3 regions of the Streptomyces asiaticus genome follow, and region 3 is predicted to be linked to each of the others. Evidence: riboswitches for the same ligand, from Rfam matches in the RefSeq annotation. Region 3 holds a riboswitch; each other region holds the start of a gene.
The links. A riboswitch is a leader RNA that binds a small molecule or an ion and turns the genes downstream of it on or off. The one in region 3 is predicted to bind cyclic di-AMP.

Region 1 (10,267 bases), 1.8 Mb from region 3:
CACGTACAGTCAGCCGAAAGACGGCCAAATGCCCTTTCCCGAGATACTCAAAACTCACGGAAGATTGTCGCTGCCGCGTACTGCCGGGTACAGTCGCCGCTAATTCTCCTGCAGCCGAGGCGAAAGAGAAGTTGGTGGTGAACGACCGTCACCCGTCGGGGGCCTCTCCGACCGTCCCCGCTCCCGACGCCTCGTATCCGTACGGCGAGGCTTACGGTCAGCGGCAGGACACAGCGCACGGCTACGCCGGGTACGACGGGTACTCCACCGGCAGCTTCGCCCACCTGGCCACCGCCTACGGGGACGGTGACCCGCTCTTCGGCACGCTTCCGGGCGCCTACGACGACGGGCAGGGCACCCACAGCGGTCAGTACGACGCTTCGCAGTGGGCCACGGCCGACCAGCACCACCAGACCGGCTCGTACGCCACCGGCCACTACGACCTGGGCCACGACTCGGGTCACCACGACACCGGTCACTACGACACGGCCCATTACGACTCCGGCGCCTACGACACCACCGCGACGTGGGCCGCCTCCGGCTATCACCTGCCGACCGGCATCCCCGCCCAGCAGGACGCCGAGACCGGCGCCCAGTGGGACATCGGCGCCTGGGACACGGACGCCACCGGCCACACCGAGCTGCCGGAGCAGTGGGATCAGGGGGCGGGGTACGAGGCCGAGGCGTACACCTCGGGCGTGGACACCGGTCAGACCCAGGTCTGGGACACCTCCGGCTACCGGACCGTGGACGAGGGGCAGTACGACCACTCCGGGCTGAACCATCCGGGACTCGACCAGCAGGGGCTCGACCACCACTCCGGCTTCGATCAGCCCGAGCACGAGGCCAACGCCTTCGACCAGACGGCCGTCTTCGAGCCCAATGCCTACGACCAGAACGCCGCGTTCGAGCAGACGGCCGCCTTCGAGCAGGCCGTCATCCCCGAGCAGCCCGGCGCGTTCGAGCACACCGCCGTCTTCGAGCCGGTCGACGAGGCCGACCGGCCGTACGACGACCCCGGCCCCGAAGCGGAACCTGAACCCGAGGCGGCGGTCATGCGGGAATCCGCCCCCTCCCCTCGCCGGGAGGTGAGTCGCGGCCGCCGCCGTACCCCCTCGCCCCGCCCCAAGCGCTCCGCGCTCCTCACCGTCGCCGTCCCCTCCGTCTGCGCCCTGGGCGTCACCGCCGTGGCCGCCGCCTCGGTCAGCGGCGTGGGGAGCGACAAGAAGGACGAGTCCACGACTCAGGCCGCCCCCGACACCGCGGCGGCCCCCGTGAAGCCCTCCGTCGCCAACAGCAAGCTGGACTCCCAGCTCGCCGGGGTCCGCGAGGGCGCGGACGACTTCCGCGACCGCGCCAGCCGCACCCAGGAGCGGATCGACCTCCAGACGCGCCAGGCCGCCGAGAAGAAGCGCAAGGCGGCCGAGGCGGCGCGCAAGGAGGCGCTGCGCCCGAAGTTCGCGCTGCCCGTCGCCCAGCACGGCCTGAGCGCCATGTTCGGCCAGGCCGGTATCAACTGGATGTCGGTGCACACCGGTATCGACTTCCCGGTGAGCTACGGGACGCCCGTGATGGCCGCCACCGACGGCACCGTAAGGACGCAGTGGAACGACGCCTACGGCAACATGGTCGTTCTGACCAGCCCGGACGGCACGGAGACCTGGTACTGCCACCTCAGCAGCGCCAAGATCCGCTCCGGGACCGTCAAGGCCGGGGAGACCATCGCGTACTCCGGGAACTCCGGTAACTCCACCGGCCCGCACCTGCACTTCGAGGTCCACCCCGGCGGGGGCGCGGCCATCGACCCGCTGCCCTGGCTGCGCGGCAAGGGCCTCGACCCGACCTGACCTGATCCGGCAGGGCTGCCGGGGACAGCACCGCCCGTAGCGCGACCGCTGTAGCGCGCCCACCGGCGCGCTACAGCCTCGGCGTCCAGCCCCCGCCGGCCCCCGCTACAGCTTCTCCACCGGTGCGTACCGCAGCAGCAGCCGCTTCGGCTTCTCGTCGCCGAAGTCGATCGTCGCCTCCGCGTTGTCCCCGCTGCCCTTGACCGCCACCACCGTGCCGAGCCCGAACGAGTCATGGGTGACCCGGTCGCCGATGGCCAGGGCGACCACCGGGCGCTCCTGGGCCCGCCGGGTGGCGAACCCGCTGCCCCCGGTGCGCGAACGCGACGTCGACAGACCGGACGACAGCCCCGACGGCGGGGTCGAGGCGATACCGCCCATGGACGCCGACGGGGTGGCGGGCCCGGTGCGCCGCCAGCGCACATACTGGTCCGGGATCTCCTCCAGGAAGCGGGACGGCGGGTTGTACGCGGGCTGTCCCCAGGCGCTGCGCATCGTCGAGCGGGTCAGATAGAGCCGCTCGCGGGCCCGGGTGATCCCGACATAGGCCAGCCGTCGCTCCTCCTCCAGCTCCTTGGTCTGACCGAGCGCCCGCATATGCGGGAAGACGCCGTCCTCCATGCCGCTGAGGAAGACGACCGGGAACTCCAGGCCCTTCGCCGTGTGCAGGGTCATCAGCGTGATCACGCCGGAGCCCTCGGTGTCCTCGTCGGGGATCTGGTCGGAGTCGGCGACGAGCGCGACCTGCTCCAGGAAGTCCGCGAGGGTGCCGGGGTTCTCCTCGCCGCGGTCCTGCTCGAACTCCAGGGCCACGGCGGCGAGCTCCTGGAGGTTCTCGATCCGGGTCTCGTCCTGCGGATCGGTGGACGCCTGGAGCTCGGCCAGATAGCCGGTGCGCTCCAGCACCGCCTCCAGGACGGTGGCCGGGCCCGCCCCGGACTCCACGATGGTGTGCAGCTCCTCCATGAGCGTGTTGAACCGCTTGACGGCGTTGGCCGAGCGGGCCGCCATGCCGTACGCCTCGTCGACCCGGCGCAGCGCCTGCGGGAAGGTGATCTTCTCGCGCAGCGACAGCGCGTCGATCATGGCTTCCGCGCGCTCGCCGATGCCGCGCTTGGGCACGTTCAGGATCCGGCGCAGCGGGACGGAGTCCTCGGGGTTGGCCAGCACCCGCAGATAGGCGAGGACGTCCCGGACCTCCTTGCGCTCGTAGAAGCGCACACCGCCGACGACCTTGTACGGCAGCCCGACGCGGATGAAGACCTCTTCGAAGACACGGGACTGGGCGTTGGTGCGGTAGAAGACCGCCACGTCCCCGGCCTTGGCGTCGCCCGCGTCCGTCAGCCGGTCGATCTCGTCGGCGACGAACTGGGCCTCGTCGTGCTCGGTGTCGGCCACATAGCCGGTGATCTCGGTCCCGGCGCCGGCGTCCGTCCACAGGTTCTTCGGGCGGCGGTTCTCATTGCGCTCGATGACCGCGTTGGCCGCGCTCAGGATGGTCTGGGTCGAGCGGTAGTTCTGCTCGAGGAGGATCGTCCGCGCGGTGGGGTAGTCCTCCTCGAACTGGAGGATGTTACGGATCGTGGCGCCCCGGAAGGCGTAGATCGACTGGTCGGCGTCGCCCACCACGCACAGCTCGGCGGCCGTGGTCTCCTCGGTGTCGGTGCCCACCAGCTCGCGCACGAGTGTGTACTGCGCGTGGTTGGTGTCCTGGTACTCGTCCACCAGGACGTGCCGGAAGCGGCGGCGGTAGTGCTCGGCGACGTCCGGGAACGCCTGGAGCAGATTGACCGTGGTCATGATGATGTCGTCGAAGTCCAGCGCGTTGGCCTCGCGCAGCCGCGCCTGGTACATCACATACGCCTCGGCCAGCGTCTTCTCAAACCCTCCCCCAGACTCCGTCCGGGAGGTGCCCCCTGCCGCCTGCCCGGCGAAGGTCTCCTCGTCGATCAGCTCGTTCTTGAGGTTGGAGATCTTGGCGCTGAAGGACTTCGGCGGGAACCGCTTGGGGTCGAGATCCAGATCCCGGCAGACCAGCGCCATCAGCCGCTTGGAGTCGGCCGCGTCGTAGATCGAGAACGACGAGGTGAAGCCCAGCTTCTTCGACTCCCGGCGCAGGATGCGGACACAGGCGCTGTGGAAGGTGGACACCCACATGGCGTTGGCCCGGGGGCCGACGAGCTCCTCGACGCGCTCCTTCATCTCGCCCGCCGCCTTGTTGGTGAAGGTGATGGCGAGGATCTGGCCGGGGTGGGTGGAGCGGGCGCCGAGCAGATAGGCGATGCGGTGGGTGAGCACCCGGGTCTTGCCGGAGCCGGCGCCCGCGACGATCAGCAGCGGCGAGCCGGTGTGCTCCACGGCGGCCCTCTGCTGCTCGTTCAACCCCTCGAGCAGGGCGGACGGGTCCACGGCGGGCCGGGCCGCGCCGTCCCGGTAGTGGGCCTCCCGGGGCACGGGCGCGTCGAAATCGCCGCTGAAGAGGTGATGCGGCACGTCCTCGGCACCGCCGTGACCGGGGTGTGCCGATTCCTCGGGCGGCGGTGGCCGCTCCTCGTCCGAAGGAGGCCCGAGGTCCGCCAGGAAGCTGTCGTCAAAGAGGCTGCTCATCGCTCCCCGAGTCTAGGCCGCCCCACTGACAGCCGACGTCCGAACATCACGAAACGGTTTCGGGCAAAACGGTCACCAGTCTTCACAGGAGCCCCACGAGTTGGCTACCGTCCTGCGTCAGGCGGCCCGGAAGATCCGTCGGCGAACCACGTCGGCACGGGCGGCCTCCGCCGAGTCCGGTACGCCGTGAGGCGCCCGGAGCCGGGGACCCAACAACGCAACACCGGGGTGAATCGACCCGAAACGGTGCGGCACGGACAGTGCCGCCCGGACACGGCCGAAGGGCAGCCTTCCGTACCGCCCGAACCCGACAGCTAACCCGGTAGGCGGTCCACGGAAGGAGTCGCCTCCCTTGGCGTCGCACCGCAAGCCGCGGAGCCGAATACCCGCCCCGCTCACCGGTCACAGCCGCCGTACGGCCGTCGGGTTCACCACGGCCGCCCTCGCATCCGTCACCCTCCTCTCCCAGTCGGCCAACGCCGCGCCCACCGACCCCAAGCCGGCCGCCCAGTCGATCGAGCTCGTGAAGGAGAAGGTCGACAGCCTGTACCACCAGGCGGAGACCGCCACCCAGCGTTACAACGCCGCCAAGGAGCGCACCGACCAGCAGCGGGCCAAGGTCGACAAGCTGCTGGACTCCGTCGCCCAGCGCACCGAGAAGCTCAACGAGGCGCGGCGCATGCTCGGCAACTACGCCGCCGCCCAGTACCGCGACGGCGGAATGGCCCGCTCCGCCGCGACCCTGCTGTTCTCCAACGATCCGCAGGACGTCTTCGACCAGTCGCACCTGCTGGACCGGATGACCGGCCGGCAGAAGCAGGCCGTGGACGACTTCCAGAAGCAGCGGGTGAAGGCCGCCAAGGAGCGCGGTAAGGCCAGCGAGAGCCTCGCCTCGCTGACCGCGTCCCAGAAGCAGCTGAAAGTCCAGAAGAAGACCGTCCAGGACAAGCTGACCGAGGCGCGGCGGCTGCTGGCGAATCTGACCGCCAAGGAGAAGGCGCGGCTGGCGGCGATCGAGAAGAAGAAGGCGGAAGAGGCCCGCCGTAAGGCCGCCGAGCTGGCCGAGAAGCAGCGGCAGGAGGCGGCCGCGCGCAAGAAGCAGCAGGAGCAGGAGCAGCAGAACGCGGGTGGCTCCGGTTCGACGGCGCCCTCCACGCCCTCGGCCCCGGCCAACAGCTCCAAGGCGGCCCAGGCCATCGCCTTCGCCAAGGCGCAGCTCGGCAAGCCGTACGTCTGGGGCGCGACCGGGCCCAGCTCCTTCGACTGCTCGGGGCTGACGCAGGCGGCCTGGAAGTCCGCCGGGATCTCGCTGCCGCGCACCACCTGGGACCAGGTGAAGGCCGGTACGCGGGTCTCGACGTCGCAGCTCCAGCCGGGCGATCTCGTCTTCTTCTACGACGACATCAGCCATGTCGGCCTCTACATCGGCGACGGGATGATGATCCACGCGCCGAAGCCGGGCGATGTGGTGAAGAAGGCGCCGATCACGGAGATGCCGATCTACGGGAGCGTACGGCCCTCGTAGGCCCCCCTGATCCTGACGATGCCGCTGCCCGGGGCCGGGGCCCCGGGCAGCGGCATCGTCATCGGCTCAGCGGCGCCGTCAGCGCTTCAGTGGCGCCGTCAGCGCCTCAGGTGCCGGGCTTGCGCCCGTACACGTACACATCGTCGCCGTTCTTCAGCAGGCCCCAGTACTTCTTGGCGTCGCCCTTACGCATGTTGACGCAGCCGTGGGAGCCGGGCGGCGACCATACGCTGCCGTCGATCGAGTGAAACGCCTGGCCGCCGTCGAAGAACTGGCTGTAGGGCATGGCGACCTTGTAGAGCGTCGACCAGTGGTTGATGTTCCGCCAGTAGATCCTCTTCAGCCCGGTGCGGGTCTCGAAGCGGTCCCGCCCGGACCGCACCGGCACCGGTCCGTAGACCAGCCGGGAGCCGTCCTGGACCCAGCTCAGCTGGCGGGTGAGGTCGACGCAGGCGATCCGGCCCTTGTCGGTCGGGCAATTCCGCGCCGCGTTCGGGTTGTGCCCGGCGGCCTTCTGGGCGCTGATGAGGCTCATCACACGCGAAGTGATCGGGCCCGCGTAGCCGATCGTCGGGCTGACGCCGTGGTCGATCTGGAACTTCTGGATCGCGAGACAGTCCGCCCGCGACTGCCGCCCGTCCACCGGACGGCCCAGGAAGCGCTCGGCCTGCTGCTGGTACGGCCCCGCGGTGGTCGTGCACGACGACGCGGCCACGCTCACCGGTGTCACCGTGCCGGCCGACCGGCCCAGCGGCCGCGCCTGAGCCTGCGCCGGACCGGCGACGGCCACCGCGAGCGGCACCGCCATCCCCGCCAGCCCCAGCGCGACGCCCACGCGCCGCCCATGACTTCTGATTGCCCCCACTACCCCCATTGGCCACTCCTCTCGACTGCCTCGCTCTTTACTAAGACAGCTCGCGAGTGCAAACGGTTGCCTCGGGATCGTGTCACATCGTCGTGAGATTACCCCAGAACATTCGCTCGTCAGGTCCACAGCACGGCGATGAAGATGTTTGCCGTTGTCAAGGCACCCACCGCACCGAAGACGGCCGACTCTACCTTCTCCTCGTCGCGCTTCACATAGACCAGGCCGAGAATAACGACCAATAGCGCCAGCTTTACGCCGATTTTGACGGTGTTGAGGCTGTTGTCGTCCGCCTGGTTGAGCCCGACCAGCGCCACGCCGGTCACCAGCATGGTCAGCGCGCCGTGCAGCATCGCCGGGATCATCCGGGCCTCGCCCGCCCGCGCGGCTTTGAGCTGCGAGAAGAAGCCGCCGAGCAGTGCGCCGATGCCGACGATATGGAGGCCGACGAACACGTGAATGAGTACGTCCATGGCTCCGGAGACTAGCCGCGCGCATATCATCACCCGGCACTCGGGTGGGGCCCTATCGCCACTTCGATCACGGCCGCCCCACAGTCCCGACCACCCCACTCGCCGGGCGATCAGCAGCCGTCACGGGAGCGACGAAATCCGTGCACTCCCGTTCAATCCCCCGCACGGCACCCGCTTTCCGGCCTAGCTTCCTCCTCCAGGTGGCAGTCCGCTTCCCGTCAACCGAGGGTCCCCGCCTCACGGCGGACTGCCACCTGCCCGTCCGTACCCCACAAGGGTCCAGGATCTGCCGAATGTCCTGGATTGCCCGAACTGGATTGCCCAAGAAAGACCAGGTGAACCGCCGCAGTGGCGTCGCACAGGAAGCCCAAGCAGCGCTCGCTCACCAGCGGCACCGCCCGCGCGGCCGCGCTCCTCGCCCTCACCGGCGCCGCGTCCGCCACCCTCCTCGACGGCACCGGGCACGCCGAGAACCGCCTCACGCCCGCCCAGGTGAAGGCGAAGGTCGACGCGTACCAGCGGGAGGCCGAGGAGGCCACCGAGCGGTACAACGGCGCGAGGGAGAAGGCCGACAAGGCCCGCCGGACGCTGGACGCGCTGCGCGACCAGGCCGCCCGCCGCACCACCCGGCTCAACACCGCGCGCAACGCCCTCGGGGCCTTCGCCACCGCCCAGTACCGCTCGGGGACGATCGCCCCGGCCCTCCAGCTCGCCCTGTCCTCCTCCCCGGACCAGTACCTTCAGCGCGCCTCGCTCGTCGAGCGCGCGGGGAGCCGCCAGGCCGCCCTGATCGCCACGATCGGCCGTCAGGAGCGGAAATTACGCCAGGTCCGCGGCGAGGCGGCCGACCGCCTCGCCGCTCTGCGCGCCTCCCGGGCGGCCGCCGCCCACCACAAGCGGACCGTCCAGGAGAAGCTCGCCGCCGCCGATCGCCTCCTCGACCGGCTGACCCTCGAGCAGCGGCAGCGCCTGCTGGCGGCGCGGGACGGCGACAAGACCGCCGGCTCCCCCGCCCCCGCCGAGGGCCGCGCCGCCCGCGCCGTCTCCTACGCGTACGCGGCCCTCGGCAAGCCGTATGTGTGGGGCGCCACCGGCCCCCACGGCTACGACTGCTCGGGGCTCACCCAGGCCGCCTGGCGGGCCGCCGGGGTCGCCCTGCCCCGCACCACGTACACCCAGATCTACGCCGGACAGCGGGTCACCCGCGACCAACTGGCCCCCGGCGACCTGGTCTTCTTCTACTCCGGTATCAGCCATGTCGGCCTCTACATCGGCGGCGGCCGCATGATCCACGCGCCGCACCCCGGGGCCCCGGTCCGGTTGGCCTCCGTGGCGGACATGCCCTTCGCGGGGGCGGCCCGCCCGGCGTAGCGGTGCCGAGTCCGCAAGGCGGACTGGCCGCATGCCACACGACGCCGACGTCCGCGCCCACCCCTCCGTCGTGCTGTCGGGGTACGGCCCGGTGGGCCGGGCCTACGCCGAGCGGCTGATCGGCGGCGCGCTGCCGCTGCGGCTCGCCGCCGTGCGCACCGGCGCGGCCGAGGGGCCGCCGCCGGAGCCGGGGCCGGTGGGTCACGGGTTCGCCTGAGCGGCGATCTGTCGGCGGGGCGCGGGGGATGACGGCGCTCTGTCGGCGGGCGCGGGGGATGACGGCCCTCTGTCGGCGGGGCGTCGGTGACGACCGTAAGGCTGACACATGTTCAGCGTGCGCCCCATTGGGGTCCCGCCCCCGCCCTTACGAACGCGAGGAGCCCCGTATGCCTTCAGCGGCCCCGACCCGATCCCCGGCCGAGCGGTGGGATGTCCACCGCCTTCCACGGGCCGATGGAAAGACCTTTCTGGTGACCGGAGGCAACGCGGGGATCGGGTACTTCGTCGCCGAACAGCTCGCCGGTACGGGAGCCACCGTCGTCCTCGGCAGCCGCGACCCGGGCAGGGCGGACGCCGCCGTGGCCTCGATCCGCTCCCGGGTCCCCGGCGCCCTGGTGCGTCATATCCGGCTGGACCTGGCCGATCTCTCCTCGCTCGAAGCCTCCGCGGCAGCGCTGGGGGCGGACCGTCTGGACGCGGTCGTCCACAACGCGGGGGTGAAGTTCGACCAGCCGCCGCGCCGCGAGACCGGGGACGGCCATGAGGCGATGTTCGGCATCAACCACCTCGGGCACTTCGCGCTGACCCACTGGCTGGCTCCACTGCTCGCGGCCGCCCCCGAGGGCCGCGTCATCACCACGGGCAGCTTCGCGGCCACATCCGAGCGGCTGGACCTGGACGACCTCGAGAGCACCCGCGACTACGACCCCGAACGCACCTATGGGCGCTCGAAACTGGCCCAGATGCTCTTCGGTTTCGAACTCGACCGGCGGCTGAGGGCGGTCGGCAGCACGGTGCGGAGCGTGGTCACCCACCCCGGCGGCGCACTCGACTCCCTCACCCCGTCCCGCCCGCCCCTGCACGTCCGCACACCCGCCGAACGGCTGCGCGGCCTGCCCGCCGGGATCCTCGTCCAGGGCAAGGACGCGGCCGCCTGGCCCGCCGTACGAGCGGTCCTCGACCCGACCATCACCGGCGGCGAACTATGGGTCCCCCGCCACTTCGCCCTCCGCGGCACTCCCCGCCGCCAACCCGTCCGAGGTCATCTGGCCGACGCGGAAGTCGCGGCCCACCTGTGGTCGGCAAGCCGCGACCTGACGGGGCTCGAGCCGGAGTTCCCCCCGGCGTGAGGCCGGGGCCGGGGCCGGGGCCGGGGCCGGGCGATCAGGACGCGTAGTCCTTGAGTTCCCCGGTGCCGAGGGCGGTCTCAGGCCCGGAGGCCGCCGTCCACCCGGAGGACCACGCCGGTCACATACGAGGCGCGGTCGCTGAGGAGCCAGGCCGCGGCCTGGGCGATCTCGTCCGGGTCGGCGGCGCGGCGGAGTGGGGTGTGGCTGGTGATCCGCTCGACGACGCCGGG
Region 2 (10,267 bases), 1.6 Mb from region 3:
GCGGACGCGGCGCGCGGACAGGTCAGGTAGTAGAGGGTGGGGAAGGGCGTACCGTCCTCGAGCCGCGGCGCGGTCTCCACGACGTCCGGATTGCCGCAGGGGCAGCGGTGCGCGATGGCGCGCAGGCCCCGGGGCACCCGGTTCAGCTGCTCCCGTACGGCGTGGATGTCCGCGTCGGTGGGCGCGGTGGGCTCCGTCTGGGGCGGGGGCGTATCCATGAGTGGGAAAGCTCTTCTTCTTCGTTTCGATTCGAACGCCGGGTGCGGCCGGCGGCCGGAGCGCGGCGCCTCAGCGGCGCGCGCCGCCCGCCCCCGCCGCGTCCGCCGTGTCCACGGCGTCCCAGAGGTTGGTGTACCAGGGGCGGCCGGCCGCGCCCTGGTCGGTGGAGTGCTCGGTGGAGCCGGCGCCGTCCACCACGCTGTAGCCGGTCTCCCCCGGCATCAGGAAGTGCAGCCGCTCCCGGGCCTGCTGCTCGGTGTAGGCGGGGTCGCGCAGCCGGGCCTTCCGCTCCCGCAGCTTCTTCACGTCCTCGCGGGCCCGCTGGGCCTCGTGCCGCTGCTCGGCGATGTCGGAGCGCTGGGAGATGTACTGCCGCATCGGATAGGCGAGCGCCACGACGAGGGAGCAGACGACCAGCGCGAGCAGGGCGGCCCGGCCGGTCAGCCGGCCGCGGCGGCGCTTGGTGCGCACCCGGTAGACCCGGGCGGCGGCGTGCTCGCCGAGCGCCTTGAGCCTGGTCGCGGTGGAGAACCGTTCCCGATCCGCCGGCACGTCGCCTCCCCGGTGATGACTTCGCTTGGGTAACGCCGTCGAGCGACGCCGTCCCCGGCCACGGTACGGGACCGCGGCCGGGGACAGGCGTCAGACGTGTCCGCTCAGCCCTTGAAGCGCGGGAAGGCGGAACGGCCCGCGTACACCGCGGCGTCGTCGAGGATCTCCTCGATGCGCAGCAGCTGGTTGTACTTGGCCACCCGCTCGGAGCGGGCCGGGGCACCGGTCTTGATCTGGCCGCAGTTGGTGGCGACGGCCAGGTCGGCGATGGTGACGTCCTCGGTCTCACCGGAGCGGTGCGACATCATGCACTTGTAGCCGTTGCGCTGGGCCAGCTCGACCGCGTCGAGGGTCTCGGTCAGCGAGCCGATCTGGTTGACCTTGACCAGCAGGGCGTTCGCGGTGTCGCTGTCGATACCGCGGGACAGCCGCTCGGGGTTGGTGACGAAGAGGTCGTCGCCGACCAGCTGGACCTTGTCGCCGAGCTGCTCGGTGATGGTCTTCCAGCCGTCCCAGTCCTCCTCGTTCAGCGGGTCCTCGATGGAGACCAGCGGGTACGCGGCGACCAGCTCGGCGTAGTACGAGGTCATCTCGGCGGCGGAGCGGGACTGGCCCTCGAACTGGTACGTGCCGTCCTTGTAGAACTCGGAGGCGGCGACGTCCAGCGCGAGCGCGATGTCCTGGCCCGGCTGGTAGCCGGCCTTCTTGACCGCTTCGAGGATCAGGTCGAGGGCCTCGCGGTTGGAGCCGAGGTTCGGCGCGAAGCCGCCCTCGTCGCCGAGGCCGGTGGACAGACCGCGCTCCTTCAGCACGGACTTCAGGGTGTGGTAGACCTCGGCGCCCCAGCGCAGGGCCTCGGAGAAGGACTCCGCGCCGATCGGCGCGATCATGAACTCCTGGATGTCCACATTGGAGTCGGCGTGCGACCCGCCGTTGAGGATGTTCATCATCGGCACCGGCAGCAGATGGGCGTTCGGGCCGCCGAGGTAACGGAAGAGGGGGAGGTCGGACGCCTCGGAGGCGGCGTGCGCGACGGCGAGGGAGACGCCGAGGATCGCGTTGGCACCGAGCGAGGACTTGTCCGGGGTGGCGTCCAGGTCGAACATCGCCTGGTCGATCAGCCGCTGCTCGGTGGCGTCATAGCCGACCAGCTCGGGGCCGATCTGCTCGATCACGGCGAGGACGGCCTTCTCCACGCCCTTGCCGTTGTAGCGGTTCTTGTCGCCGTCACGGAGCTCGAGGGCCTCGAAGGCGCCGGTGGAGGCGCCGGACGGCACGGCGGCACGGCCGGTGCTGCCGTCGTCGAGGCCGACCTCGACCTCGACCGTGGGGTTGCCTCGCGAGTCGAGGATCTCGCGAGCTACGACGACGTCGATGGACGGCACGAGGTTCTCCTTCGTATGGGTCTGCGGTAGCAGCACGAGCCTAACGGGCCGGGAGGGCTGCGCCCCGCGTTCGCCCGCCCCACGAGACAGGGGCGCGATACAAAACGCCAGATTCTGGATCAAAATCCAGAATTCCTGCGCATTGGGAAAGCCCCGGCAGGGCGCGCCATAGGGGCGGCACGCCCGGCCGGGGCTCGTTCTCGGGAGCCGGCCTCAGCTGGGGTCCCCGGGGGGAGTCCTCAGACCGGGGCCGTGACCATGACCGTGGCTGTGACCGGGGCCGCGGCCATGACCGTGGCCGTGGCTCAGCGGAGGTGCAGCTGCTGGCCCGGGAAGATCAGGTCGGCCTGCTCCACGATGTCCTTGTTCAGCTCGAAGACCTTCTTCCAGCCGCCCTTGACGTCGTGAGCCTTGGCGATCTTGCCGAGGGTGTCGCCGGACTTGACCTTGTACTCGCCGTCACCCTTCTTGATCGGGCCACGGGTCTGCTGCCGCGCGGCGTGCTCGGGCGCGGTGCGCGGCTGCGCCTTCGGCTGGGCCTTCGGCTGCGCCGACTGGGCGGCCGGGGCGGACTTGGTGGTCGCCGAGGACTGGTCCTGCGACCCGGAGGGCGCGGACGGCGCGGACGGGGCGGACGGGGCGGACGGGCTGCCGCCGGAGGTCAGACCCTTGCCGCAGACCGGCCAGGCGCCCTTGCCCTGGCTGCCCAGGACCTTCTCGGCGATCTGGATCTGCTGGGCCTTGCTGGCCTTGTCCGCGGTGGAGGCGTAGGCCGTGCCGCCGTAGGCGGCCCAGGTGGAGCTCGAGAACTGCAAGCCGCCGAAGTAGCCGTTGCCGGTGTTGATCGACCAGTTGCCACCGGACTCGCACTGCGCGACCTGGTCCCACTGCGAGGTGGTGGCCGCGGAGGCGGAGGTCGCCCCGATGAGCGGTGCCGCCACGGCGGCACCGGCGAGACCGGTGAGCGCGGCGATACGGGTGGCCTTGGAGGGGCGGCGGTGCTTCCCGTTGGACTTGAGCATTTTGGTTCGTTTCCTCACCGACGCCTACGAGGTGAGCTGTCGGGTTCGGACGTGAGTTGCCCGGCCGGTCGCGATGGTCGCTCCCGGCTTCACCCCTAGCCGACAAGCCCGTGTCCACAGGCCACTCGGCACCTACCTTGGGTCCCCCGCTCCTGCCTTCGGCGCTGACGCGTCGGTTTCCCCCCGACCGCCGGCAGGATTCGGCGTGACGATCGACGGTGCCCGCGGTGGCGAGCGGAAAGACGTTAAACACACCTGCCAAGAACGTTCAAACACCCCAAGGGCAGCGAATGGGGCTGTAATTGATCTCACCCGGCCCACATCGACGCAGGTGGGGCCGGGTGAGGAGGGATCGGACACGAGGCGCGCCCCGGAAAATGTGACGAGATGTATGTCTCACCGGGTCCAGATCGGGCAATTCCCCCCGAATCACTGCTCCCTGATGGTCAGGTCAAGTCGCTGACCAGGGATGATCAGATCGGGGTCGGTCCCGATGAGGTCCTCGTTGGACTCGTAGAGCCCTTCCCAACCCCGGGACACATTCTGGTGCTCGGCGATCCCTGACAGGTTGTCACCGGGGCGAACAGTGTAATCGCCGTCCGTGGAGCCCTCGTCGCGGTCCGAAGCGCCGCGCGAGGCATGGCGCCCGGAGGGCCGTGCGCTCCCGGCGTCGCCGTCGTCGGCCCCCTCTCCGGCGTCCGGGGAGCCGCGGTGGCGGCCGGAGGGCGACGGGTCGGCCGAGGGGGTCCTGGAGTCGTCCGACGCCGAGGGGCGGTCCGAGCCCGAGGGGCCGTCCGCATCCGCATCATCCGCCGCCGGGTCGTCCGAGGCGGAGCCGTCCAACCCGTCGGGGGACTTGGAGGTGTGGGGCGCCTCCGGGTCCTCGGCCGACCCGGACGCGTCCGGCGCGTCCTGCCTGTCGGCGCCGTCGGACGTCCCCGAACGGTCGGCGTCCGAGGAGGAGCCGTCCCGCCCCCGGTCCCCCGGGTCGTCATCGCCACGCCCCGCCCCCGGGTCCGAGGTGGCCGTGGTGCCGGGGTCCACATCGGGGGCGCCGCCGCCGTCGGTGAGCCCGGCGCCCAGCGCACAACTCGGCCAGGCGTCGGGGCCGCGGTCGCCGAGGATCGCCTCGGCGACGGATATCTGCTGGGAGCGGCTGGCGAGGTCGGGGCGCGGGGCGTACTCCGTGCCGCCGTACTTCTTCCACATGTCGAGGGTCAGCTGGAGCCCGCCGTAGAAGCCGTTGCCCTCGTTGGCGCTCCACATACCGCCGCTCTCGCACTCGGCGACGTGATCCCATGTGGCGGTCTGCGCGGCCTGTGCGCCGGTCGCCCCGAAGAGGGGCATGGCGAGGCCCGCTCCCGTGACCCCCGCCGCGACGATGATGGCCGGAGCCTGACGGGGGCGACGGTGTCGACCATTACCGGAACGCATGCGATTGACCTCTCCTATGGCGCTATGGCCCTATGGCGACAAGGTTTGCCGGTGAACATAGCGAGGGCACTCGATCATCACAAGGCGATGTATCCCAGGTCACGCCAAGGTCACACGGCTGATCATTCATCACCTATGTCCGCCCGTACGGGCCTTGGGGGCCGCAGCCGCCCGTTTCGCGGGGCTCAGCCGTCCGCGGAATTCCAGGTCACCGGGAGCGTGCGCAGCCCGCGCATGATCAGCCCGCCGCGCCACCGCAGCTCGTCCGGATCCTCCGCGAGCCGCAGCCCGGGCAGCCGCCGCAGCAGGGTGGCGATCGCGGTCTGGGCCTCCAGCCGGGCCAGCGGGGCGCCCAGACAGTAATGGATGCCGTGGCCGTAGCCGAGGTGCTGATTGTCCCGGCGGGTGAGATCGAGGACGTCCGGCTCCGCGAACCGTTCGGGGTCCCGGTCGGCCGCGGCGAGCACCACCAGCACCGGCTCCCCCTCGGCGATGTGCTGCCCGGCGAGGGTGAGCGGCTCGGTGGCGAACCGCCAGGTGGCGATCTCCACGGGTCCGTCGTAGCGGAGCAGTTCCTCGACCCCGGCGGCGAGCAGCCGCTCGTCCCCTTCTTCCATGGCCCGCCGCATGAGGGCGCGCTGCTCCGGATGGCGCAGCAGCGCGTAGACGCCGTTGCCGATGAGATTGACGGTCGTCTCGAAGCCGGCGAAGAGAAGGATGAAGGCCATGGCCGCGGCCTCGTTCTCGGTGAGGTGCTCACCGTGGTCGCTCGCCCGGATCAGCCCCGAGATCAGATCCTCCCCGTCCTCTTCTTCCCTGCGCTCCGCGAGTTCCAGGCGCTTGCGGTGGATCAGCTCGCCCAGATACGCCCGGATCCTCTTCACCGCGCGGGCCACTCCGCCGCGCGGGCCGCCGCCGTGCCGGATCATCGCGCCCGCCCAGTCCCGGAAGTCGTCCTGGTCCTCGCGCGGCACCCCGAGCAGATCGCAGATGGCGTAGATGGGGAGGGGGAAGGCGAACTCATGGATGAGATCCGCCTCTCCCCTCTCTTCGAAGGCGTCGATGAGCTGATCGGTGAGCGTTTGCACCCGGGGGGCGAACGCGGCCACCCGGCGCGGGGTGAACGCCCTCGAGACCAGCCGCCGCAGCCGGGTGTGGTCGGGAGGGTCGATATTGAGCAGATGTGTCATCAGCTCGGCGCGGCGTTCGCCCGGGATGCCCACCTTGCCCTTGGCGTGGGCCGCCGCACTGTGCCGCTGGGGGTTCTTCGAGAGCCGGGGATCGGCCAGCGCCTTTCTGGCGTCGGCGTAACGGGTCACCAGCCAGGCGTCCACACCACTGGGCAACGTGGTCCGGTGCACCGGGGCGTGTTCGCGTAGCCAGGCGTACGCGGGGTAGGGATCGCTGGCGAACTCCCAGGTGAAGAGGGTGGGAGCGGAGCTGTCACGGGGCTGTTCCGACACCCCCCGACGATACCGGCGAGGGGCCGCTCCCCCCTCGGTCTGCCGGAAGTAACCACAGACAAGAGAAATAAGGGAATAAGAAGAACAAAGAGAATATGGGAGTCATGACCGGGATGAATGTCTAGCGGAATTCCCCATTCATCTCCACACACCCTTCACCACCCGCGCACAGCCGGGGCCGAATGCCCGGATATCTGATGGCTGGGACCGCCCTTCAGCGGATGCCCGCGCCGCCCCGTTACGATCCGCCGGGACCCGCCCTGACGTCGGTCAACGCGATGAACTGGGGGTGTGGCTGAAACGCCGTCAGGTGAACGAATGGGACTGGGGCACATGCACGGGGCCCAGTGATACCGGTGATACGATCACCGCGCTTGCCAGGCGAGCCAAGGGCGCGTAAGACACACGGCGATCCGGCACATCACGCCGAGAGGATCCCCACTCTGAGGAGCATTATGCCGCCAGTCGGGCATACGGAGCCGTTCCGGCGCACCGACGCCTGTGCGCTGCCGTCGGCAAGACGAGTGCGACGTCCCCGGAACCCGCGGGCGCCGTACGAGCGCTGACTTACCGCCGCCCCGACCATTCCAGACGCATAACGCACCACACCTCCCTAAAGTCCCTGGCGGTCTAGTCGTTTAAAGAGAGTCTCAATGACGCAATATCTACAGGATCCAGCGCTCTGGGCCCTGATCGCTGGCACGCCTCTCGCCGCAACCGCCATTATCCGCGGGCGAAAGACGCGAGCGAATCTGCGCCGGGAGCGGGCGGAGCTAGAGAAACGCGCGGCCGACCTCGAGAACAATTACGCCGAGGCGGTGCAGGAGGCACAGAACCGCGCCGAAGAGGCCACCAAGAGCGCGCTGAAGTCCGCCATGCGAACCCTTCAGGGTCTCGCCAACGAGCAGCAGCTGGCCATCTCCAAGACGCAGGACAAGTACGGCGAGCACCAGCTTCTCCAGGACCTCCTGGAGATCGACCATATGAACTCGCAGTTCGGTCGGCGTGCGCAGTCCATCGCGGTGCTCTGTGACGGCTGGCTGGGTCGGCAGCGAGCCGTTGCCTCGGTGTACGACGTGGTGCGCAGCGCCAAGGGCCGCATCCGTCACTACACCCGGGTGGAAATCCGCTCGCAGAGCAATTTCGCCCTGGTCAGCCGGGCCGTGGAACCGGTCGCGCTGGCGCTGGCCGAGCTTTTGGACAACGCGACCAGTTACTCCGCGCCCGACTCGCCCATCGACATCACCATCCGCACCGTCCCCAAGGGCGTCTGCGTCATCATCGACGACGCCGGCGTCGGTATGAACGAGGAGGAGAAGAACCGGGCGGACAAGCTGCTCTCGGCCACCCATGCCACCGGTGTAACGGGACTGGGCAATCCGCCGCAGTTCGGTTTCGCGGTGATCGGTGTGCTCGCCGCGCGCTACGGCTTCACGGTGTCCGTCGATTCGACCTCTCCGTACGGTGGTGTGCGCGCGGTCGTGCTTCTCCCCGAGGACCTTCTGACCAATATGCCCGAGCCGGAAGTGCAGCCGACGACCCACGCTCCCGCAGCGGCCGAGCAGTCGGAGCCGAGCGGTTCCACCATGACCAGTTCCACCGTGGGCGGTTCCACCGCCGGGGGCCTGCCCAAGCGCCGCCGTAAGGGCGCGATTTCCATCGTCCCGAGAGCGGACGCCACTGCCGCGGCCCGGACGAGCGAGGAAACCGCATCGATCATGGGCGCGTTCCAGCGCGGCACTCAGTCCGGCCGCTCAGCAGCAAACCCGAGCAGGGAAGGGCATGATCCTCAGTGAACAACGACCTGTCATGGATGCTTGAGAGCGCCCTGGAAGTACCAGGTGCTCGTCATGCGATCCTGGTTTCCGCCGACGGTCTGCTGATGGCCCGTTCTCAAGAGGTCAAAAAGGACGAGGCCGACACCGTCGCGGCGGCGATGAGCGGCATCCAGTCGCTGAGCCGCACCATGGCCGGCTTCTGCGGTGGCCCCCATATGACGTGGCGCCAGACCCTGGTGGAGTTCGACGGTGGCTGGGTCTTCCTCATCTCCGCGGGTGAGGGTGCGTATCTGGCGGTCTCCTCGGCGCCCGATGTCGACATGGCCGACATCACCTTCCGGATGCAGCAGCTTGTCGGGCAACTCGGCAAGGCGCTGACCACACCACCTCGCGAAAACACCGGAATTCAGGCATGACGGCGCCAGGCGAGCAGGAGCCCGAATCCGCTCAGTTAGTGCGACCGTACGTCATCACCAACGGTCGAGGGCTGCCGGAGAACGACCAGTTCAACTTGATCACGCTGGTCACCGCCTCCGAAGAGAGACCCCCCAGCCATCTCGACCCGGAGAAGCGCGGGCTCCTGGAGCTGTGCTCGGGTGGTTATCTCTCGGTCGCGGAGATAGCCGGACACATGGGACTTCCGATCGGCATCGTGAAGGTCCTGCTGTCCGATCTCTCCACGGACGGCTACCTCATCACCCGTGCACCCGCGCCTCCCGCGCAGCTTGTCGACGTTTCGCTCCTTCAGGAGGTGCTGGATGGGCTCCAGGCCCGTTTCGGATGATGACGTCTATCTGAACGAAGCGGTGCAGATCGCGGCCAAGATCCTGGTCGTGGGGCATTTCGCGGTCGGAAAGACGACGTTCATCGGCACCATGTCCGAGATTCCTCCGCTGCGCACCGAGGAGCGGATGACTCAGGCCGGAGCCCATGTCGACGACCTCATGGGCACCCGGGGCAAGACCACGACCACCGTGGCCATGGACTTCGGCCGGCTCACGCTCAGCGACAGACTTGTCCTGTATCTCTTCGGCACACCCGGACAGGAGCGCTTCGTCCAGGTGTGGGAGGACATGACCCGAGGCGCTCTCGGGGCACTGATCCTCGTCGATCCCGAACGGCTCAAGGAATCCTTCCCGGTGATCGACCTGGTGGAGCACTACGGACTGCCCTATGCGATTTCCGTCAACCACTTCGACGGCACGCCGGCCCGCCCCGACGACGAATTGCGCGAGGCGCTCGACCTGCTGCCCGAGACCCCGATCGTCACCTGTGACGCACGTGACGAGAAGTCATCGGCCAACGCGCTGATCACGCTTGTCCGTTACCTACAGGAACGTACCCGCTAGGAGCACCTGATGAACATGCAATCGGATTTTCCGGCGGCGCCACCACCCGGCTGCCCCGCCCATGGCAGTGGCAAGCGGGTGCCGCTGTACGGGACGGAGTTCGCCGCCGATCCGGGTGCCTACTACACCTATATGCGCTCGTACGGCCCGGCCGCGCCGGTGGAGCTCTCCCCGGGCGTCGAGGCCACGCTGGTCACGGACTACTCGGCGGCGCTCCAGCTGCTACAGAACCCGGACACCTTCCGGAAGGACTCGCGCCGCTGGCGTGACTACAACGAGGGCAAGGTCACCCGGGACAATCCGGTCGTCCCGTTGCTGGAGTACCGGCCGAACTGCATGTTCACCGACGGCGCCGAGCATATGCGCCTGCGTCAGGCGGTGACCGACAGCCTGGCCCGGGTGGATACGCATCGGCTGAGCCGCCATGTCGAACGCGTCGCGGACTATCTGATGGACCAGTTCCTCTCCCGCGGCTCGGCCGATCTGCTCAACGATTATGCCAAACTGCTGCCGCTGTTTGTTTTCAATGAGCTTTTCGGATGCCCGGCGGAGATCGGCGACCGGGTTATCTTCGGCATCTCCGGTATTTTTGACGGAATCAATGCGGAGAAGGCGAACGAGGTGCTCGGCCAGAGCGTCGGCGAACTCGTCGCATTGAAGCGCAAGCAGCCCGGTGACGATGTCACCTCCTGGCTTATGCAGCACCATGCCCAGCTGAATGATGAGGAAATGGCTCATCAGCTGGTGCTGCTGCTGGGGGCCGGTGCCGAGCCGCAGCGGAATCTCATCGCCAATGCGCTGCTGCTGTTGCTCTCGGACGAGCGGTACGCAGGGGCCGGGCTGCTGGTCGAGGACGCCCTCGACGATGTGCTGTGGAACAGCCCGCCGATGGCCAATTACGCTCCGCATTACCCGGTTACCGATGTGGACTTCGCCGGGACCCGGCTGCGGGCGGGTGAGCTGGTGCTGATCTCCATCGCGGCCGCGAACAGCGACCCCGCGCTGTCCGCCTCCCGGCAGCAGCTCAGCAAGCGCGCTCACCTGGCATGGAGCGCCGGTCCGCAC
Region 3 (10,267 bases):
GGCGCCCAGCGGCTCCAGCAGCGTGCGGATGTCCAGCAGATCGGCCGCCTCGCGCTCGGAGGGCTGGGCGACGCAGGCCCCCGCGTGCCGCCGGGTCGTCACGAATCCCTCGGACTCCAGGGTGCGCAGGGCCTCGCGGACCGGCACCCGGGAGACGCCGTAGCGCCGGGCGAGCAGTTCCTCGGTGAGGCGGCTGCCGGGCTGATACGCACCGGAGACGATGTCGTCGCGAATCGCCGTGCAGACCGCGTGTGCCGAAATCCGGCGACCGCCCTGGACCGCGTTCGTATCCCCGCTCACTTACGGTCCCGCATTGTAGAACCTCCGCCTTTACGCCCGCGAAACGTAACCATGGAACGCGCGTTGAACGACTCTATTCCACGCGGCCGCCATTTCCGATGGCGGGAAGCATTTCATAGATATTTTTTGGTCAGGCGGGCGGTGGCACGCCGAAGGCCCCGTCCGGCGGACGGGGCCTTCTCGGAAGTCTCCCGGGATCCCGGGATCGTGGGACCGCGCGGCGTTCGCGCCGGACGCGCGACGGGGCAGACGTCGACGCCGTGCGTCAGACGTTGACGCCGTGCGTACGCAGGTACGACAGCGGGTCGATGTCCGAGCCGTAGTCCGGGCTGGTGCGGGCCTCGAAGTGCAGATGCGGTCCGGTGACGTTGCCGGTGGCGCCCGACAGGCCGATCTGCTGGCCGGGGGTGACCTTCTGGCCGACCGAGACGCTGATCGACGACAGATGGCCGTACTGGGTGTACGTGCCGTCGTTCATCTTGATGACGACATTGTTGCCGTAGGAGCCGCCCCAGCCCGCCTCGACGATCTCGCCCATGCCCACGGAGTGCACCGTGGTGCCGGTGGAGGCGTGGAAGTCGATGCCGGTGTGGGTGCCGGAGGACCACAGTCCGCTGGACGCCTGGTAGCCGGTGGAGACGTAGGAGCCGCTGATCGGCGACACGAAGGTGTTGAGGCGCTTGCGCTCGGCCTCGCGCGCCGCGCGCTCCTTGGCCTCGCGCTCGGCCTTGGCCTTCTTCGTCGCGGCCTCCGCCTTTCTGGCGGCCTCCTGGCGGGCGATCGCCTCTGCCTTGGCCTTGGCGGCGGCCTGCTCGGCGGCGGTCTCCTGGGACTGCGCCTGGGCCTCGATGTGGTCCGCGATCCCGTCGCCGATCACGATCGCCTGGGTCAGACCGGTCTGCTGGGGGTCGGGGGGCCCGTCGGCCGCGAACGCCTGTCCGGTGATCCCGGCGACCACACCCGAGGCGACGGTCGTGATGCCCACGACGTTCGCACTCGTGCGGATGTTGACCTTGGTGGTGCGGCGATGCTTCCCGGTGGCAGTGCGGGTGGACGCCATACTGAGGCGCACTCCTTTCCTTCCTTCTCGCCTACCGGGTTAGCTGACGGGTTCGGAGCAGGAAGGTCTCCTACGGACCCCTCCCCCGGCCGGGGAAGGCGCCCGATTCACCCCTGGGGACGTGTTGGGTCCCCGGCTCCCCTGGCTTGCGCCGTACGGGGACTCGGCGATGACTGTCCGGTGCCGCGGATGCGGCGGGTCGCTGGCGAACAGCCGGACTGACGCTAAACGGGCCCGCTTTCGATCACCAAACGGTTCCGGTTTTTTGTTGCTCTCCCCACAAACCAAACAAGCAGTCAGTCCTATAAATCGGGCATGTCCGACGGACTCCGGCGCCCTTCCGGGACCGGGGTCCCTCCGCTGCCGGCTCATGGACCCGAGGTCCGCCGGACCGCCCGCCGGACCGTCAGCGAGTCGGCCGGACCGGCGGTTCAGCGCACGGATCCGGCCAACTTTCCTCGCCTCAGTTGGAGATGACGCGCACCTCGCCGATGCCGAGCGCCCGGACCGGCTCCTCGATCGCCGAGGCGTCCCCGACCAGCACCGTGACCAGCCGGTCCGCCGGGAAGGCGCTCACCACCGCGGCGGTGGCCTCCACCGTGCCGGTCTCCGCCAGCCGGGCGTACAACTGCGCCTGGAAGTCGTCCGGAAGATGCTGCTCGACCTGGTCCGCGAGGGTGTTCGCGACGGACGCCGCCGTCTCGTACTTCAGCGGGGCGACGCCCACCAGGTTCTGCACCGCGACATCGCGCTCGTCGTCGGTCAGCCCCTCCTCCTTCAGCGTGCGCAGCACCTTCCAGAGGTCGTCCAGCGCGGGGCCGGTGACCTCGGTGGCCACCGAGCCGCTGATCGCCAGCATCGAGGCGCCCGAGGAGCCGCCCGTGGGCGACGGGGGCCCGGAGCGCAGCACCTGTCCGAAGGCGCGCACCCCGTAGGTGTAGCCCTTCTCCTCACGCAGCACGCGGTCGAGGCGGGAGGTGAGGGTGCCGCCCAGGCAGTACGTGCCGAGCACCTGCGCGGGCCAGACCCGGTCGTGGCGGTCGGCGCCCACGCGCCCGATGAGCAGCTGGGTCTGCACCGCGCCCGGCCGGTCGACGATCACCACACGGCCGGTGTCGTCCGCGACGATCGGCGGAGCCGTGCGCGGCGCGCCCGCCCCGCCCGTCCAGGCACCGAGGGTGTCCACGAGCGCCCGGTCCAGGTCGACGCCGCCGAGGTCGCCCACGATGACGGCGGTGGCGGTGGAGGGGCGGAGATGCGCCTCGTAGAAGGCCCGCACGGCCGCGGCGTCGATGCCCTCGATGGTCTCCTGGGTGCCCTGGCGCGGCCGGGACATCCGCGACTCGGCCGGGAAGAGCTCAGCGGAGAGGGCCATGGAGGCGCGGCGGGCCGGGTTGGCCAGCTCATGGGGGATCTCGTCCAGCCGGTTGCGCACCAGCCGCTCGACCTCGCCGTCCGGGAAGGCGGGGGCGCGCAGCGCGTCGGCCACCAGACCGAGCGCCTTGGGCAGCCGGGAGACCGGGACCTCCAGGGAGACGCGGACGCCGGCGTGGTCGGCGTGGGCGTCCAGCGTGGCGCCGCAGCGCTCGAGCTCGGCGGCGAACTCCTCGGCGTCGTGCTTGTCGGTGCCCTCCGACAGGGCGCGCGCCATGATCGTGGCGACGCCTTCGAGCCCGGCCGGCTCGGCGTCCAGCGGCGCCTCCAGGTTGATCTCCACGGCGACGACCTGCTGGCCGGGGCGGTGGCAGCGCAGCACGGTGAGGCCGTTGGGCAGCTCACCGCGCTCGGGGGCGGGGAACGCCCACGGCCTGGGGGCGCCGCCCTTGGGCTGCGGGTGGAAGGTCATGGTCGCGGTGACGGCGTCGCTCACTGGGCCGCCTCCCCTTCTGCGTCGGTCTCGGCGGCTTCGGCGGTGTCGGCTGCGTCCTCGGCACCCTGGACGGGCTCGTAGACCAGCACGGCGCGGTTGTCGGGGCGCAGCCGCGCCGCGGCCACGGCCCGCACCTCCTCGGGGCTGATGTCGAGCACCCGCTCCACGGCGGTCAGCGCCAGCTGCGGGTCGCCGAAGAGCACCGCGTAACGGCAGAGCTCGTCGGCCCGGCCGCCGACCGTGGCCAGCCGGTCCAGCCACTCGCGCTCGATCTGCGCCTGGGCGCGCTCCATCTCCTGCGGGGTCGGCCCCTCCTCGGCGAAGCGGGCCAGCTCCTCGTCGACGGCGGCCTCGATGGCGGGCACCTCGACACCGCCGGAGGTCTTCACGTCCAGCCAGCCCAGCGAGGGGGCGCCCGACAGCCGCAGCAGGCCGAACCCGGCGGCCACGGCGGTGCGGTCGCGGCGCACCAGGCGGTTGTGGAGCCGGGAGGACTCGCCGCCGCCGAGGACGGTCAGCGCCAGGTCGGCGGCGTCGGCCTCACGGGTGCCGTCGTGCGGCAGCCGGTAGGCGGCCATCAGGGCGCGGGCCGGGACCTCCTCCTCCACGACCTCGCGCAGCTGACCGCCGATCACCTCCGGGAGCGTGCCGTCACGCGGCGGCCGCTTGCCCTCGTGGGAGGGGATGGAGCCGAAGTACTTCTCGATCCAGGCGAGCGTCTGCTCGGGGTCGATGTCGCCGACGATCGCCAGCACGGCGTTGTTGGGGGCGTAGTAGGTGCGGAAGAACTCCCGCGCGTCCTCCAGGGAGGCCGCGTCCAGGTCGGCCATGGAGCCGATCGGGGTGTGGTGGTACGGGTGGCCCTCGGGGTACGCCATGGCGACGAGCTTCTCGAAGGCGGTGCCGTACGGGACGTTGTCGTACCGCTGGCGGCGCTCGTTCTTGACGACGTCGCGCTGGTTCTCCAGGCTCTCCTCGTCCAGCGCGGTCAGAAGGGACCCCATCCGGTCGGCCTCCAGCCACAGGGCGAGCTCGACCTGGTGGGCGGGCATGGTCTCGAAGTAGTTGGTGCGCTCGAAGCTGGTCGTGCCGTTGAGCGAGCCGCCGGCCCCCTGCACCAGCTCGAAGTGGCCGTTGCCGGTGACCTGCGCCGAGCCCTGGAACATCAGGTGCTCGAAGAGGTGCGCCAGGCCGGTGCGCCCCTTGACCTCATGGCGCGAGCCGACGTCGTACCACAGACAGACCGCGGCGACCGGGGTCAGATGGTCCTCGGAGAGCACCACGCGCAGGCCATTGGCCAGGCGGTGCTCAGTCGCTTTCAAGCCGCCGGAGCCGGCCTGCTGCGTGGCCGTGTGACCCATGGGCATGTACGTCCCTTCGATCGCGTGATGGAGCGCGTGCCAGCCGCTTGCGCAGCGCTTCTGTCACTGTATGCAAGGGGACGGACATCTGGCGAAGTTCCGGTCCACTCCCGTCCCGCCGAGCGGTCCCGAACCGTTTCCGCGAGCCCTCCGGCGCCGGATCCGGACCCCTCCGAGGGGGCTTCGCGCGGTGCCGCCGGGCGCGGTTCCGGGGCCGCCCGGGCCGCTCGCGCCCCGGCCCGTTCCACACTTGTCGGTGGACCGGGCCACAATGGTCCGCGTCAGATCCCGCATCGGCAGTTGAAGGAGCCCCAAGCGCGATGGCCCGCCGCCGCACGAAGACCCCGCCGCCGGACGACTTCGAGGAGCGCATCCTCGACATCGACGTCGTCGACGAGATGCAGGGCTCCTACCTCGAGTACGCCTACTCGGTCATCTACTCGCGCGCGCTGCCCGACGCCCGAGACGGGCTCAAGCCCGTGCACCGCCGCATCCTCTACCAGATGAACGACATGGGCCTGCGCCCCGAGCGCTCCTATGTGAAGTGCGCCCGCGTCGTCGGCGAGGTGATGGGAAAGCTCCACCCGCACGGCGACGCGTCGATCTACGACGCGCTGGTGCGCATGGCGCAGCCGTTCTCCATGCGCCTGCCGATGGTCGACGGCCACGGGAACTTCGGCTCGCTGGGCAACGACGACCCGCCGGCCGCGATGCGGTACACCGAGTGCCGGATGGCGTCGGCCACCTCGCTGATGACCGAGTCGATCGACGAGGACACGGTCGACTTCTCCCCGAACTACGACGGCAGCGAGCAGGAGCCCGTCACCCTCCCCGCCGCCTATCCGAACCTGCTGGTCAACGGCACGTCCGGGATCGCGGTCGGCATGGCCACCAATATGCCGCCGCACAACCTGGGCGAGGTCATCGCCGCCGCCCGCCATCTGATCAGGCACCCGGGCGCGGACCTCGACACGCTGATGCGGCATGTGCCGGGGCCCGACCTGCCCACCGGCGGCCGGATCGTGGGCATGAGCGGCATCCGGGACGCGTACGAGACGGGCCGCGGCACCTTCAAGATCCGCGCCACGGTGGCCGTGGAGGACGTGACGGCCCGCCGTAAGGGCCTCGTCGTCACCGAGCTGCCCTTCGCCGTGGGGCCCGAGAAGGTCATCTCCAAGATCAAGGACCTGGTCGGCTCGAAGAAGCTCCAGGGCATCGCGGACGTCAAGGACCTCACCGACCGTGAGCACGGGCTGCGGCTGGTCATCGAGATCAAGAACGGCTTCAACCCCGAGGCCGTGCTGGAGCAGCTCTACAAGCTCACGCCGATGGAGGAGTCCTTCGGCATCAACAACGTGGCGCTGGTGGACGGCCAGCCGCTCACGCTGGGCCTCAAGGAGCTGCTGGAGGTCTACCTCGACCACCGCTTCAATGTGGTCCGGCGGCGCAGCGAGTTCCGGCGCACCAAGCGGCTGAACCGGCTGCACCTGGTCGAGGGTCTGCTGGTGGCCCTGCTCGACATCGACGAGGTCATCCGCCTCATCCGGCAGAGCGAGAACGCGGCGGAGGCCAAGCGGTCCCTCATCGAGCGCTTCGGCCTCTCCGACATCCAGACCCAGTACATCCTGGACACCCCGCTGCGCCGGCTGACCAAGTTCGACCGGCTGGAGCTGGAGTCGGAGCGCGACCGGCTCAACGCCGAGATCGAGGAGCTGACCCGGATCCTCGACTCCGACGCCGAGCTGCGCAAGCTGGTCTCCTCCGAACTGGCCGCGGTGGCCAAGAAGTTCGGCACCCCGCGCCGCACGGTGCTGCTGGAGTCGTCGAACGCGCCGGTGACCGCGGTGCCGCTGGAGGTCGCGGACGACCCCTGCCGGGTGCTGCTGTCCTCCACCGGTCTGCTGGCCCGCACCGCCGACGGCGAGCCGTTCCCGGTCGAGGGGAAGGCCAAGCGCGCCAAGCACGATGTGATCGTCTCGGCGGTCCCGGCCACGGCCCGCGGCTCCGTGGGCGCCGTGACCTCCACCGGGCGGCTGCTGCGGCTCTCGGTGATCGACCTCCCGATGCTCCCGGAGTCGGCCGCACCCCCGAATCTGTCGGGCGGGGCGCCCATCGCCGAGTTCCTCTCCCTGGAGGACGACGAGGAGCTGATCTGCCTCACCACCCTGGACGAGTCCTCACCGGGGCTCGCGATCGGCACGGAGCAGGGCGTCGTCAAGCGCGTGGTCCCCGACTACCCCGCCAACAAGGACGAGTTGGAGATCATCGGCCTCAAGGAGGGCGACCGGATCGTGGGCGCGGTGGAGCTGTCCACCGGCGAGGAGGACCTGGTCTTCATCACCGACGACGCCCAGCTGCTGCGCTACGCGGCGAGCCAGGTGCGGCCGCAGGGCCGCGCCGCGGGCGGTATGGCAGGCGTCAAGCTCGGCTCCGGCGCCAAGGTGATCTCGTTCACGGCCGTCGACCCGGCGAGCGACGCGGTGGTCTTCACGGTCGCGGGCGCGAGCGGCACGCTCGATGACTCGGTGCAGCAGTCGGCCAAGCTCACCCCCTTCGACCAGTACCCGCGCAAGGGCCGGGCCACGGGCGGGGTGCGCTGTCAGCGGTTCCTGAAGGGCGAGGACTGCCTGGTCATGGCCTGGGCGGGCACGATCCCGGCCCGCGCGGCGGGGCCGAACGGCACCCCGGCGGCCCTGCCGGAGATCGACCCGCGCCGGGACGGCTCGGGCGAACCGCTCGCCAAGCCGGTGACGGTGGTGGCCGGGCCGGTGTAGCCGGGGCCGGGCAGGTGTAGCCGGGGCCGGGCAGGTGTAGCCGGGGCCGGGCAGGTGTAGCCGGGGCCGGGCAGGTGTAGCCGGGGCCGGGCAGGTGTAGCCGGGGCCGGGCAGGTGTAGCCGGGGCCGGGCAGGTGTAGCCGGGGCCGGGCAGGTGTAGCGGACGGGCCGGTCTGGCAGGACGGGCAGGGCTGGCGGAACGGGCCCGGACGAGCCGGGTCTGGCCCGGACGAGCAGGACGAGCGCGCAGGGGCGCGGCACCGCGAGGGTGCCGCGCACCGCGCCGTACGCGGGCACCGCAACGCCGCACGCAGACACCCGCAACGCCGTACGAGGGCACCGCACCGTACGAGGGCACCTCGCCGTACGAGGGCACCGCGACGCCGTACGCAGACACCGCGCCGTACGTGGGCACAGGCACTGCTCACCCCCTCGGGCCCGTCCGCACACGGGCCGCCCCGCTCCGGGCGTGCGGCACGGCCCGACGGGGCCCGCATGACCCGATGTGACGGCTGCCCCGCTCCTGGCGCCCGGCACGGGCCCTCGCCGCGTTGCCGGAGCGGCCCGAGTACGCCCCGCCCACGACGGGGCGAGCCTCCCCCGGACACGCGACCGCACCAGGCTTCCCCGGCTGCCGCCGGGAGCTACCCCCGCTCGCGGCCGGGCGCCCCGAAGAAGGCGGCCACCGGACGGCGGACGGGCGGACGGGCGGACGATTCAGTGGCCGCTTCCGTTGCGCCGGGCGCGCATCTGGCGGAGGGCGAGGCGCGCGCCGTCGTGGCCGCGGTCGGCCGCCCGCTGGAAGTGCCGCTCGGCCTCGCCCAGCTCGCCACGGTCCAGGTGGACGGTGCCGAGCACCACCATGGCCGAGAGATCCCCCGTCGCGGCGGCCTTACCGAGCCAGTGGACGGCCTCGGCGTACGCGCCGCGCTGCCCCAGCCCGATGCCGTAGACGGTCATCCCCCGCGGATCACCGGACTCGGCCGCCTTACGGGCGAGCGATTCGGGAATCGGCCGCCCCTCGTCGTAGGCCGCCCTCACCATGGCCCTCAGCCCGGGATCCAGCGAGCGCGCCCCGCGTCTCCCCCGGCGGCTGCGCCATCGCGCCCATAACCCACCCATATCCGCCCCCTCCGCCCCCTGGGCGTCATTTTCCCGCCTGCTCCCATCGCATGGAACGGCGAGTACGCGGCGGAATACGGACTGCCGCGCTCCGCCGCCCGGGGCCGATGGCGCCGTCCGGCTCCGATCGCTCGTCCCTCCACCACGGCTCCGGCGCGTACGTACGGCCCGGCGCGCGCTCTCGATCAAGAGAGGTTAGGCTTACCTTCGTGAGCACGTGCGCGACCGCCTCCCGCGACCTGTCCGAGCCGCTCGCCGGGACGGCGGCCACCGCCTCCACCTGGCTGCTGGTGGAACAGCCCGGACCCTGGGGCACCGAGGCCCTCACCGCCAGCCGGCTCGACCCGGCCGTAGGGCGCGCCCTGGAGCGCGCCGCCGAGGGCACCGGCGTACGGGTCGCGCTGATCCGCCGCCCCGGCCGCCACGCCGATCTGCACACCGGCGCCCGGCACCGGGTGTTCGTGGCCCACACCCGGCCCGGCCGCTCCTGGATCCGCACCACCGCCCTGGACGACCCGGCGCGGCTGCTCGGCCTGGATCTCACCGCGCTGGGCGCGGGCGACCCCGGCGGGCTCACCCTTCGGCCCCACGAGCCCCACAAGCCCAACGAGCCCCATGACCCCGCCGCTGACCCCGCCGCCTGGGAGGAGTACACCGGCGATCCACTGGTGCTGGTGTGCACCAACGGCAAGCGCGACCGCTGCTGCGCCCTCCTCGGCCGCCCGCTGGCCGGTGAGCTTGCCGCCTCCGGGGTCCACGGCACCTGGGAGATCACCCATATCGGCGGCCATCGCTTCTCCCCCACCCTCGTCGTGCTGCCCCACGGCTACACCTACGGCCGTGCCACCGCGCAGGGCGTCAAGGACGTCATCGAGGCGCTGCGGAACGGCCGGGTGGTCACCGACGGCTGCCGCGGCCGCTCCGCCTGGGAGCGCCCCGGCCAGGCGGCGGAGCTGGCCGTCCGCGAGCTGACCGGCGAGGACGGGACCGACGCGCTGACCGTCGTACGGACCGAGGGCGAGGCCCCGGTCTGGTCCGTGACCGTCGCGCACCGCGACGGCCGGGCCTGGCGCGTGAGCGTCGCACAGCTCGCCGCGGCGCCGCCGCGGCCGGAGAGCTGCGGGCTCCCCCTAGGCTCCCCGGCCCGGATGGAGGTCGTCGGGATCCGGACCGCCCGGCGGCCCGCGCACACGCACGGCGTACGGGCGATGGCCGCCGGGCGCCTCTGACGCCCCGGGCGACGCTCTCGTAAGCCCGCACCCACCCCCGTAGCACCCCGGGACCGCCGCTCCCGGGCCTCTCCGCGGGCGCCTCCCCAGGTCCTGCCCCGGCCCCTCCCACCCGCGCTTGGTTACCCTTCGTTGCCATGAGCGCCGCGATACCGCCGGGGCCGGCAGCCACGGCCACAAGGTGGCGCATCGGCTGGCCCCGACGCGTCTTCTCCCAGGTCCTGCTGATGCAGCTGGCCATCGCCACGGGTGTCACCGTGCTCGCGACCGGCCTCTTCCTCGCGCCGCTCAGCGACCACCTCGACGACCAGGCCATGCGCCGCGCCCTCGCCATCGCCCAGACCACGGCCGCCGAGCCCCGGATGGCCGACGCGCTCCAGCACACCCGGCCCACCCCCGGCGGGCCGGTGCAGACCGAGGCGGAGCGCATCCGCCGGGCGACCGGCGCCGAATATGTCGTGATCATGGACCGGCGCGGGGTGCGCTGGTCCCACACCTCCCCGGACGAGATCGGGAAGCATGTCTCCACCGACCCCACCGAGGCCCTCGAG

Region 1: it holds a riboswitch for cyclic di-AMP, as region 3 does, so the genes downstream of both, KHP12_RS24040 (C40 family peptidase) here and KHP12_RS16880 (M23 family metallopeptidase) in region 3, are expected to answer to the same signal.
Region 2: it holds a riboswitch for cyclic di-AMP, as region 3 does, so the genes downstream of both, KHP12_RS23295 (transglycosylase family protein) here and KHP12_RS16880 (M23 family metallopeptidase) in region 3, are expected to answer to the same signal.

What each region holds. Positions count from the first base shown of each region.
Region 1 is NZ_JAGSHX010000006.1:3,942,729-3,952,995, forward strand. It holds gene KHP12_RS53440 (hypothetical protein) at 1-103, shown strand, start outside; gene KHP12_RS24030 (M23 family metallopeptidase) at 135-1,847, shown strand; gene pcrA (DNA helicase PcrA) at 1,953-4,454, opposite strand; cyclic di-AMP (ydaO/yuaA leader) riboswitch at 4,613-4,798, shown strand; gene KHP12_RS24040 (C40 family peptidase) at 4,807-5,979, shown strand; gene KHP12_RS24045 (L,D-transpeptidase) at 6,086-6,853, opposite strand; gene KHP12_RS24050 (hypothetical protein) at 6,964-7,317, opposite strand; gene KHP12_RS24055 (C40 family peptidase) at 7,666-8,688, shown strand; gene KHP12_RS24060 (hypothetical protein) at 8,720-8,905, shown strand; gene KHP12_RS24065 (SDR family NAD(P)-dependent oxidoreductase) at 9,075-10,037, shown strand; gene KHP12_RS24070 (SDR family NAD(P)-dependent oxidoreductase) at 10,115-10,267, opposite strand, start outside.
Region 2 is NZ_JAGSHX010000006.1:3,774,601-3,784,867, forward strand. It holds gene KHP12_RS23280 (DUF501 domain-containing protein) at 1-218, opposite strand, end outside; gene KHP12_RS23285 (FtsB family cell division protein) at 289-771, opposite strand; gene eno (phosphopyruvate hydratase) at 876-2,156, opposite strand; gene KHP12_RS23295 (transglycosylase family protein) at 2,462-3,178, opposite strand; cyclic di-AMP (ydaO/yuaA leader) riboswitch at 3,185-3,352, opposite strand; gene KHP12_RS23300 (LysM peptidoglycan-binding domain-containing protein) at 3,608-4,612, opposite strand; gene KHP12_RS23305 (cytochrome P450 family protein) at 4,798-6,075, opposite strand; gene KHP12_RS23310 (sensor histidine kinase) at 6,729-7,871, shown strand; gene KHP12_RS23315 (roadblock/LC7 domain-containing protein) at 7,868-8,269, shown strand; gene KHP12_RS23320 (DUF742 domain-containing protein) at 8,266-8,637, shown strand; gene KHP12_RS23325 (GTP-binding protein) at 8,612-9,202, shown strand; gene KHP12_RS23330 (cytochrome P450) at 9,212-10,267, shown strand, end outside.
Region 3 is NZ_JAGSHX010000006.1:2,180,046-2,190,312, forward strand. It holds gene KHP12_RS16875 (GntR family transcriptional regulator) at 1-300, opposite strand, end outside; gene KHP12_RS16880 (M23 family metallopeptidase) at 566-1,360, opposite strand; cyclic di-AMP (ydaO/yuaA leader) riboswitch at 1,375-1,539, opposite strand; gene KHP12_RS16885 (M16 family metallopeptidase) at 1,824-3,206, opposite strand; gene KHP12_RS16890 (M16 family metallopeptidase) at 3,227-4,597, opposite strand; gene KHP12_RS16895 (DNA gyrase/topoisomerase IV subunit A) at 4,912-7,365, shown strand; gene KHP12_RS16900 (tetratricopeptide repeat protein) at 8,083-8,409, opposite strand; gene KHP12_RS16905 (ferredoxin family protein) at 8,697-9,716, shown strand; gene KHP12_RS16910 (ATP-binding protein) at 9,854-10,267, shown strand, end outside.